One region of the Agrobacterium sp. NPDC090283 genome, then DNA from elsewhere that is predicted to be linked to it. Evidence: riboswitches for the same ligand, from Rfam matches in the RefSeq annotation. Region 1 holds a riboswitch; the other holds the start of a gene.
The links. A riboswitch is a leader RNA that binds a small molecule or an ion and turns the genes downstream of it on or off. The one in region 1 is predicted to bind thiamine pyrophosphate.
Positions count from the first base shown of each region.

Region 2: another riboswitch for thiamine pyrophosphate. It lies ahead of ACIQUH_RS03980 (ABC transporter permease); the one in region 1 lies ahead of thiB (thiamine ABC transporter substrate binding subunit).

Region 1 is NZ_JBIVYG010000011.1:179,661-184,356, reverse strand. Features, by position in the region: gene ACIQUH_RS17330 (thiamine diphosphokinase) at 1-327, shown strand, start outside; gene ACIQUH_RS17325 (ABC-F family ATP-binding cassette domain-containing protein) at 332-2,158, shown strand; gene ACIQUH_RS17320 (VOC family protein) at 2,257-2,649, shown strand; TPP riboswitch at 2,695-2,805, shown strand; gene thiB (thiamine ABC transporter substrate binding subunit) at 2,844-3,857, shown strand; gene thiP (thiamine/thiamine pyrophosphate ABC transporter permease ThiP) at 3,877-4,696, shown strand, end outside.
Region 2 is NZ_JBIVYG010000002.1:212,035-216,730, forward strand. Features, by position in the region: gene ACIQUH_RS03975 (TadE/TadG family type IV pilus assembly protein) at 1-1,322, opposite strand, end outside; TPP riboswitch at 1,514-1,616, shown strand; gene ACIQUH_RS03980 (ABC transporter permease) at 1,742-2,527, shown strand; gene ACIQUH_RS03985 (ABC transporter substrate-binding protein) at 2,524-3,474, shown strand; gene ACIQUH_RS03990 (hydroxyethylthiazole kinase) at 3,471-4,211, shown strand; gene thiE (thiamine phosphate synthase) at 4,198-4,696, shown strand, end outside.

The DNA of each region.
Region 1 (4,696 bases):
GCGCTTCAGCATCTCCTCTATGCGGTGGCGCTTGCCGAACGGGGTATCGACGTTACGCTGACCTCTGGTGAAGAAGAGGCCCGGCCGTTGCTTGCCGGTTCGCTCGATATCGATCTGCCGCCCGCTTCGCTGTTTTCCGTTGCTGGATTTACCGCCCTTGCGGGGCTCGATATCGGCAATGTGCGTTATCCGCTGACGGATTTCGCGCTTGCTTTCGGTTCTTCCCGCACTATTTCCAATGTCGCGAATGGCGGCCCCGTGCATTTCTCGCTGAAAAGCGGAAAAGCCATCGTGCTCGCCCGCCCCTATGATCTGACCGGAGCCTGACGCCTTGGCACCCCCAATTTTGAAACTCGATGACATCAAGCTGACCTTCGGCGTGACCCCGCTGCTCGATGGCGCCAATCTCCAGGTGGAACCGGGCGACCGCATCTGCCTCGTCGGGCGCAACGGTTCGGGCAAGTCCACCCTGATGAAGATCGCCGCGGGTCTCGTCGAGGCGCAGTCGGGCGAGGTTTTCCGGCATCCGGCCGCCACCATCCGTTATCTGGAGCAGGCACCGGATTTTGCCGGTTACGATACGGTTCAGGCCTATGCCGAGGCGGGGCTTGGACCCGGTGACGATCCCTATCGCGTCACCTATCTTCTTGAGCATCTTGGCCTCACCGGGCAGGAGCACCCTGCAAGCCTTTCCGGTGGTGAGGCGCGACGTGCGGCCCTTGCCCGCGTCATGGCGCCGGAACCCGATATTCTGATGCTGGACGAACCGACCAACCATCTCGATCTGCCGACCATCGAATGGCTTGAAAGCGAGTTGCAGCAGACGCGCAGCGCGCTGGTGCTGATCTCGCATGACCGGCGTTTTCTGGAGAAGGTTTCGACCTCGACCGTCTGGCTCGATCGCGGCCAGTCCCGTCGTCTCAATCGCGGTTTTGCCCATTTCGAGGAATGGCGCGACAAGGTGCTGGAAGAGGAAGAGCTGGAGCAGCACAAGCTTGGCAAGGCCATCGAGCGCGAAGAACACTGGATGCGCTATGGCGTGACCGCAAGGCGCAAGCGCAATATGCGCCGCGTCGGCGAGCTTCAGGCGATGCGTGCGGAATATCGCGGCCACAAGGGACCGCAGGGCACGGTGCAGGCGACCGTCACCGAAGGGCGCGAATCCGGCAAGCTGGTCATCGAGGCCGAGGCCATCACCAAGGCTTACGGCGAGCGGGTGATCGTCGCGCCGTTTTCGCTGCGCGTCCATCGCGGCGATTGCATCGGTTTCGTCGGCCCGAATGGCGCTGGCAAAACCACGCTTCTGAAGATGCTCACCGGCCAGCTGGAGCCCGATAGCGGCATGGTGAAGCTCGGCACCAATCTGGAGATCGCGACGCTCGATCAGAAACGCGAAGATCTCAATCCCAACGATACGCTGGCGCATTATCTGACCGATGGCCGGGGTGAAAACCTGCTGGTCAATGGCGAATTGAAGCATGTAACGGGTTATATGAAAGACTTCCTGTTCCAGCCGGAACAGGCCCGCACGCCGATCCGCAACCTTTCCGGCGGCGAGCGCGCGCGTCTTATTCTGGCGCGCATTCTGGCGCGGCCGACCAATCTTCTGATCCTCGACGAGCCGACCAACGATCTCGATATCGAAACGCTCGATCTTTTGCAGGAAATCGTCGCGGGCTTTTCCGGCACCGTCATTCTCGTCAGCCACGACCGCGATTTTCTCGACCGCACCGTCACTTCCACCATCGCGCCCGTCAATCCTGATGAGCCGGATGGACGATGGATTGAATATGCCGGTGGTTATTCGGACATGATGGCGCAGCGCAAGGGTGCTGCGGAAGAAAAACGCAAGGCCGAGAAACAGGAAAAGGCGAAGGCCGCACCTTCGGTCTCCGCGTCACAGGATCCTTCAAAGGCCAAGGGCAAGCTTTCCTTCAAGCAGAAATTCGCGCTCGAAAATCTGCCTAAGGAGATGGAAAAGGCGCAAAGCGAAATCGCAAAACGCGAGCAGCGCATGGCCGACCCTGAGCTTTTCACCAAGGACCCGAATGCCTTCAACACGCTGGCGCAGGAAATGTCGAAGCTGCGCGACAAGCTGGAAGCCATGGAAGAAGAATGGCTGGAACTGGAGATGCTGCGCGAGGAACTGGAGGGCTGAAGGCAATCGGGCTCTCGTTTGACCGGTCCTGCTTCGGCCTTTGACAGAAAAGCGGAATTGCCGTTCTATGCCGGCGTTCGTTTGGAGGAGTTGTGAAAATGCGCATGATTTTCGTCAATCTGCCGGTCAAGAATATCGAGACATCAAGAAGTTTCTTCACGGCTCTCGGTTTCAGCTTCAATCCGGAATATTCGGATGACCGCACGCTCTGCATGATCGTGGAGGAAAACATCTTCGTGATGCTTCTCCAGGAAGGACGGTTCCGTGATTTCATCAACGGCGATATTGCCGACGCGACGCGCACCACCGAAGTTCTGACCTGTCTTTCTGCGGGAAGCCGCGAGGAAATCGACCGGATGATCGCCACCGCGCTTGCCTCCGGCGGCAGTGGCTGGAAACCCGTTCAGGACCATGGCTTCATGTATGCCGGCAGCTTTCAGGATCCCGACGGGCATGTCTGGGAACTGGTGCATATGACGGAGCAGGGCTGACTTCGGCCATCTTGCCAATCAGGGACGGCGGGACTACACCATCATCTTGATCTAACGGGGTGTCTTTTGTGCTTGGGCGCAAAAGGCTGAGAGGCTTGCCAACCCGAAGAACCTGATCCGGTTCATACCGGCGGAGGGATTAGACGGCTTTAACGCAGGCGGCTATTTCCCTATCGATTTTTGAGGAGATACCCGTGCGCCGTCGTCTTTTCCTGAATTCCCTCGTTGCCGCTTCGCTGTTTCTGCCCGGTCTTGCCGTCGCACAGGACAGGCAGGAACTGACCGTCTACACCTATGAAAGCTTCGTTTCCGAATGGGGTCCCGGTCCCAAGGTGAAGGAGGCCTTCGAGAAGGTTTGTAATTGCACGGTCAATTTCGTCGGCGTGGCCGATGGCGTGGCGCTGCTCAATCGTCTGAAGCTTGAAGGGGCGGGGTCCAAGGCGGATGTCGTCGTCGGTCTCGACACCAATCTCGTCGCGGAAGCGAAACAGACCGGTCTATTCGATGTCAGCGGCATCGATGCATCCGCGGCCAAGGTGCCGGGCGGTTACAAGGACGATGTTTTCGTTCCCTATGATTACGGCCATTTCGCTGTCATCTATGATACGAAGACCGTGAAAAACCCGCCGGCGAGCCTGAAAGACCTCGTGGAAGGCGACCCCTCGCAGAAAATCGTCATTCAGGACCCGCGCACCTCCACACCGGGGCTTGGCCTGCTGCTGTGGGTGAAATCGGTTTATGGCGACAAGGCGCCGGAAGCCTGGGAAAAGCTCAGGAAGCGTATTCTCACCGTTACGCCGGGCTGGTCGGAATCCTATGGCCTCTTCACCAAGGGGGAGGTGCCGATGGTGCTTTCCTACACCACCTCGCCCGCCTATCACATGGTTGCGGAAAAGACGGAGCGTTATCAGGCCGCCGCCTTTTCCGAAGGGCATTACATCCAGATCGAGGTTTCCGGTCTCCTTAAAAATGCACCGCATAAGGAACTGGCAAAGCAATTCCTCGCTTTCACGCTGACATCGGGTTTTCAGGATGCCATTCCGGAAAACAACTGGATGATGCCGGTTGCGGCAACCTCGAAGCCCTTGCCGGAGGCGTTTTCCAAACTCGTCGTGCCGCAGAAGACTTTCCTGATGGATCCGGAAGAGGTGGCGAAGAACCGCAAGGCGTGGATCGATGAATGGCTTGCCGCCATGAGCATGAATTGACGAAGAGGCACACCCGCGCATGATGCTGCGTCGTGATTACCGGCGGTCGATCATTTTCGGAACGGCGGCTTTTGCCGCCGTTTTCCTGTTCATGGCGCTCGCCGTTGCGGCTCTCCTGTTCTTTGATGCCGGCGCTTCCGCGGCCGGCATCATGGATGCCTATACCCTGCGCATCCTGCGTTTCACGCTTTATCAGGCAACGCTTTCCACTGTTCTTTCCATTGTTCTCGGCCTGCCGGTGGCGCTGGCGCTTGGCCGGCGACACGCATTTCCGGGAAGGATCTGGATCATCAGGCTGATGGCGGTGCCGATGGGTCTGCCTGTCATCGTCGGCGCTTTCGGCATCATCGCCATCTGGGGCAGGCAGGGTGTTTTGAATACGGCTCTCGTTTTTGCCGGAGCGGATGAACCTTTCAGCATTTACGGCCTGTCCGGCATCCTTATTGCCCATGTGTTTTTCAATCTGCCACTTTCGGTCCGGCTGATGCTCGCCGGGCTGGAGCGTATTCCGGGTGAATATTGGCGCATGGCGGCGAGCCTCGGCATGGGGCCGGTTTCGATTTTCCGTTTTATCGAATGGCCGGCAATCGCGCGTCTCGTTCCCGGCATTGCCGGGCTTGTTTTCATGCTGTGCGCCACAAGCTTCACGCTCGTTCTTCTGTTGGGCGGCGGGCCGGCGGCCACGACACTGGAGGTGGCGATCTATCAGGCGCTGCGGTTCGATTTCGATCCGCAGCGGGCGATTGCGCTTTCGGTTCTGCAGATTGCCCTCACCGCAATCCTGCTCGGCCTTCTCGCTTTTTTGCCGTCGCCCGAAGCGGAAATTCCTTCGCTTGGTC
Region 2 (4,696 bases), on a different contig from region 1:
CAACTCGTCAGGCGCGGCGTGCTGATCGCCTTTTTGAACAGCGCCGACATCGCTTCGCTGATACCCTGCGAGGGGCTGACTTCGAAGAACAGGCCCGGGGAGGCGCAGGCTTGCATGCGAGAGCCGATTTCCGTCTCGAATGGCTGTATCCAAAGCCTGTACCAGCCATTACCTGGCAACGGCAGGTAGGTGGTGTAAAGCACGGCGATCCGGAAGCCCTTTTTCTTGAGTTCGGTGCAAAGCCTTGTGTCGATCGGCTCCTGACAACGACCTCCGCCTGTCGTTTTTTTGGTGCAATTGGCCGGCTTGTAGCTGTCACCTACACCATCTGAAACGAAGAATACGATTTTCTCCGGCGTGGCGGAACTGGCACCGCTACCCGAGGCTCCCATCTTGCCTTCTATCTTGGTAAGGGCCCGGTCGAAATTGGTGTGCTGGTCGCGGTTATATCCGTGACTCGGAACCGACATGAGCTCGATTTCGGCAACCTTTTTCTTGGCCGTCTTCAAATCCGACGTGCGCGACACAACTTCGAGCAGATCCCTGTCGGGAAAGGCATCATCCGCGGTCTTCCCGAAAGTGTAAACGGCAATACGATATTGGTCTTTACTCTTGCGCGTGTCCGCTGCCGTATCCATCAAGCTCGCGGTTGCCTTGGCAACCACGTCGATACGCGTGGTGGCGCTAATGCTGTTTTTGGCGTTGGTGTCTTTGTTCTTGATCCTGAAATAGGTGCTGTTCGGATCTGACATACCGTCTTTCGTCAGGTGACAGGCGAAAGCGCAGCCGATCGTCTTCTCCATTATCGCGACATCCGCCGGCGTGGCGCCTACACCCATGGAAGGTGAATTGTCGAGGAGGAGATAAAAATCGGTAAAGGTCTCCGTCTCGTATTTGGCCGTGGCGCTGCCCGCCACCGTGACCAAATCTTTCCCGAGCACCTTGGAAAGTGTCGTATTCACAGCAGCCCTGTAGCTGACCGACGACTCGATGATGGTCCCGCGCTTGATCACCGATACCTCAAGAGACAGAAGCCTGTAGTCTGCGCGCCCCGGCTGATTGCCGTGGAAGAAGGCTTCCGCTTCCTTCTCGCCGACAGTAACAACACCATCGCCGGCCATTCGCTTCGCAGCCTGGGCACTTGCCGAACTATCGGCAACCACCGCCAGAGCCGCGGAATCGGCAGCCATCTGCAGATCATATTTGACGCCAAGGCCGCGCGTTATGTCGAGCGCCACACCGGCCGATCCGATGAGCGGTATCATCAGCAAAGCGCTGAGGATGGCAAAATTTCCAGACTTGTCCCGCCAGATGTTTTTCAAGTTCGTCTCCGAGCTTCTCTGAATGCGGGTCCTACCTAGTCGAACGAGGTTGCGATATAGTTTAATGACATAACTAATTGTCGATAAATTCGATATATCTAATAACTATATTGCGGCAGCTCCATAACAGCGGGCACCGATCGCCGGCTGGCAGAGGCCGTTGACATTTTTAAAACTTGACCTACAAAACAAGCTCTTCCGAGGGGAGCACCTGACGGTGCTGAGATGGCGACGAGCCGGACCCTTGAACCTGATCCGGGTCATGCCGGCGTAGGAACGGAACTGTCGCGCCTTGGAGGCGCTGCCCTTTCTCTTCTCCGCTTCGCCTGATCTCCGTGATTGTCACATCTGGAGACCAATGATGATGCTGAAACCTTCCACCCTTCGCACGCGGTGCGTTTGCGTCTGAGGTCCGGCTCATGCGTGCCACCCATGCGCTGAACGGTGTCGGTCTTCTGCTCCTTGTCTGGCAGGCCGGCACGTGGCTGTTCGCACCGCCCCGCTATATCCTGCCATCGCCCGTCGATGTCGCTGGCGCTTTCCTGCGCCAGCCCGGCTTCCTTTTCGGGCAAGCGCTGGTAACACTCGGAGAAATGGCGCTCGGGCTCGCCACAGGCATCACCGCCGGCATTGTCGTCGCTTTCACGATTGCCGCCATCCCGCGCCTCGGCCGCCTTGTCTGGCCCATGGTTCTGGTGTTGCAGGCTTTTCCGGTCTTCGTGCTGGCCCCCATCCTCGTCCTCTGGTTCGGTTTCGGCATGGCTTCAAAAGTGGTCATGACGGCGATCATCATCTTCTTCCCCGTCGCCTCCTCTTTCACCGACGGCCTCAACCGCACGGATCGCGCCATACTCGACGCCGCCTCGCTGACTGCGGCGAGCCACTGGCAGATCCTCACCCGGCTGCGCGTACCGCTGGCGCTGCCCTCGCTGATTTCGGGCTTGCGGGTGGCAGCACCGCTCGCCCCGCTCGGCGCCGTCATCGGCGAATGGGTGGGCGCATCCGCAGGGCTCGGGTTCGTCATGGTCCAGTCCAATGCCCGCATGCAGACCGACACCATGTTCGCCGCCATGGCCATTCTCGCCGTGATGGCAGTGCTGCTGCGGCTTGTCGTCGACCGGGCGACAGCCAATCTCGCCCCCTGGGCCAAAGAAACAGAACATACCATTCCTTTCAGATATTTACGGAGACTTTCGGTACCATGAAACGAACTCTTCTTTCCCTCGTCGTCGCGGCTGTTAGCGTCCTCGCACCCATGCAGTCACAGGCGGCCGACAAGCTCACCGTCTTGCTCGAATGGTTCGTGAACCCCGATCACGCGCCGATGGTGATCGCCAGGGAACGTGGCCTCTTCGCCGATGCCGGGCTGGAGGTGGAACTGGTTCCGCCCGCAGACCCCTCCGCCGTGCCGCGCCTCGTTTCGGCAAAACAGGCCGATATCGGCGTGCATTACCAGCCCAACCTCTATCTCGATCACGATGCCGGTCTGCCGCTGGTGCGTTTCGGCACACTGGTCGAGACCCCGCTCAACACCGTCACCGTTCTGGCCGACGGACCGATCAAGAGCCTGAAAGACCTGAAGGGCAAGAAGGTCGGTTTTTCCGTCTCCGGTTTCGAGGATGCGATGCTGAAGCGCATGCTGGAAAAGGACGGTCTGACGAAGGATGATGTCGAGCTGATCAACGTCAATTTTTCGCTCTCGCCATCGCTGATCGCCGGCAAGGTGGATGCCACGCTGGGCGGTTTCCGCAATTTCGAACTGACGCAGATGAAGCTCGAGGGACATGAGGGGCGCTCCTTCTTCCCGGAGGAGCACGGCGTGCCGGCCTATGACGAGCTGATCTTCGTCACCCATCGCGATCTCGTAAAGGACAGCCGCCTGCCACGTTTTCTCTCCGCCGTGGAGCAGGCTGCGATCTTCATCACCAACCACCCGCAGGAAGCCTGGCAGCTTTTCATCAAGGCCTATCCGAACCTCGACGATGCGCTGAACAAGCAGGCCTTCTTCGACACGCTGCCGCGTTTCGCCAAGCGCCCGGCGGCGCTCGACCGCACCCGCTATACCCGTTTTGGCGCTTTCATGCAGGAGATGCAATTGATCAAGCAGGCGCCGGCAGCAGACGACATCGCCGTGGAGCTGCAACAGCCATGACCGGCACTATTCCGACCGCGGCAAAGGCCGCCGAACTTCTTGAAAAAGTCAGGCAGGCACGCCCGCGCGTGCATTGCCTGATGAACACCGTGGTGCAGAAATTCACGGCCGACGGCATCACCGTCGTCGGCGGAATTCCTTCCATGACCACCTCGCTCGAGGAAATCGAGAGCTTCGTTGCCAAGGCCGATGCGCTGACCGTCAATCTCGGCACACTGGATGCCGAGCGGCGCAAGGTCATCCGGCTGGCGATCGAGATCGCCAATGCATCCGGCAAGCCATGGATCGTCGATCCCGTGCATTGCGATTATTCACCATCGCGGCTGGCATTCGCACGCGAACTCATCGCACTTTCCCCGACGATCGTGCGTGGCAATCACGCCGAAATGAGCCTGATCGGTGATGTGCCTGACGTGGTGAGGATCGAGACCGGGCCTGTGGATCATCTCGGCGACAAGACCCGTAGCGTCAGGATATTCAACGGCCATCCGTGGATGGCGAAGGTGACAGGAACAGGTTGCCTTTCTGGCGGCGTCATCGCCGCCTTCATGGCGGTGGAAAAAGACGCGCTGACGGCGGCGGCCTCCGCCCTTGCCGTCACTGGTGTTTCCGCCGAACTCGCCGCGCGACACGCCAGCGGCCCCGGCACCTTCGAACCGGCGTTTCTGGATGCGCTTTCCGAAATTTCCGGTGAGGACATCACAAATCACGCGAGGATAGAGCATGAACAAGGTTGATTACCGCCTCAACGCGCTGGTCGATGCGAGCCTTGGCGACGTCGCGTCGCTGCCGGAGCTGGCTCTGGCCGCCGCACTCAACGGCGCGACCATTCTGCAATATCGCGACAAGCACGGCTCCACGCGCGAGATGATCGAAAACGCCCGCGCCATTCACGAAGCCATCACCGGCACCGGCGTGCCTTTGGTGATCAACGACCGGGTGGATGTGGCGCTCGCCTCGGGCGCGGACGGGGTGCATCTTGGCGCTGACGACATGGACGCCAAGACCGCAAGGCGCATTCTCGGCGAAAAGGCGATCATCGGCCTCACCGTCAAGAACCGCGCCGATGCGGAACGGGCGGCCTCGATGCCAGCGGACTACGCCTGCATCGGCGGCGTGTTCGAAACCGTTTCCAAGATCAACCCGGACAAGCCGGTCGGTATCGACGGTTTTTCGACGCTGCGCGCCCTGTTGAGGGAATGGCGACCGGATATGCCGGTGG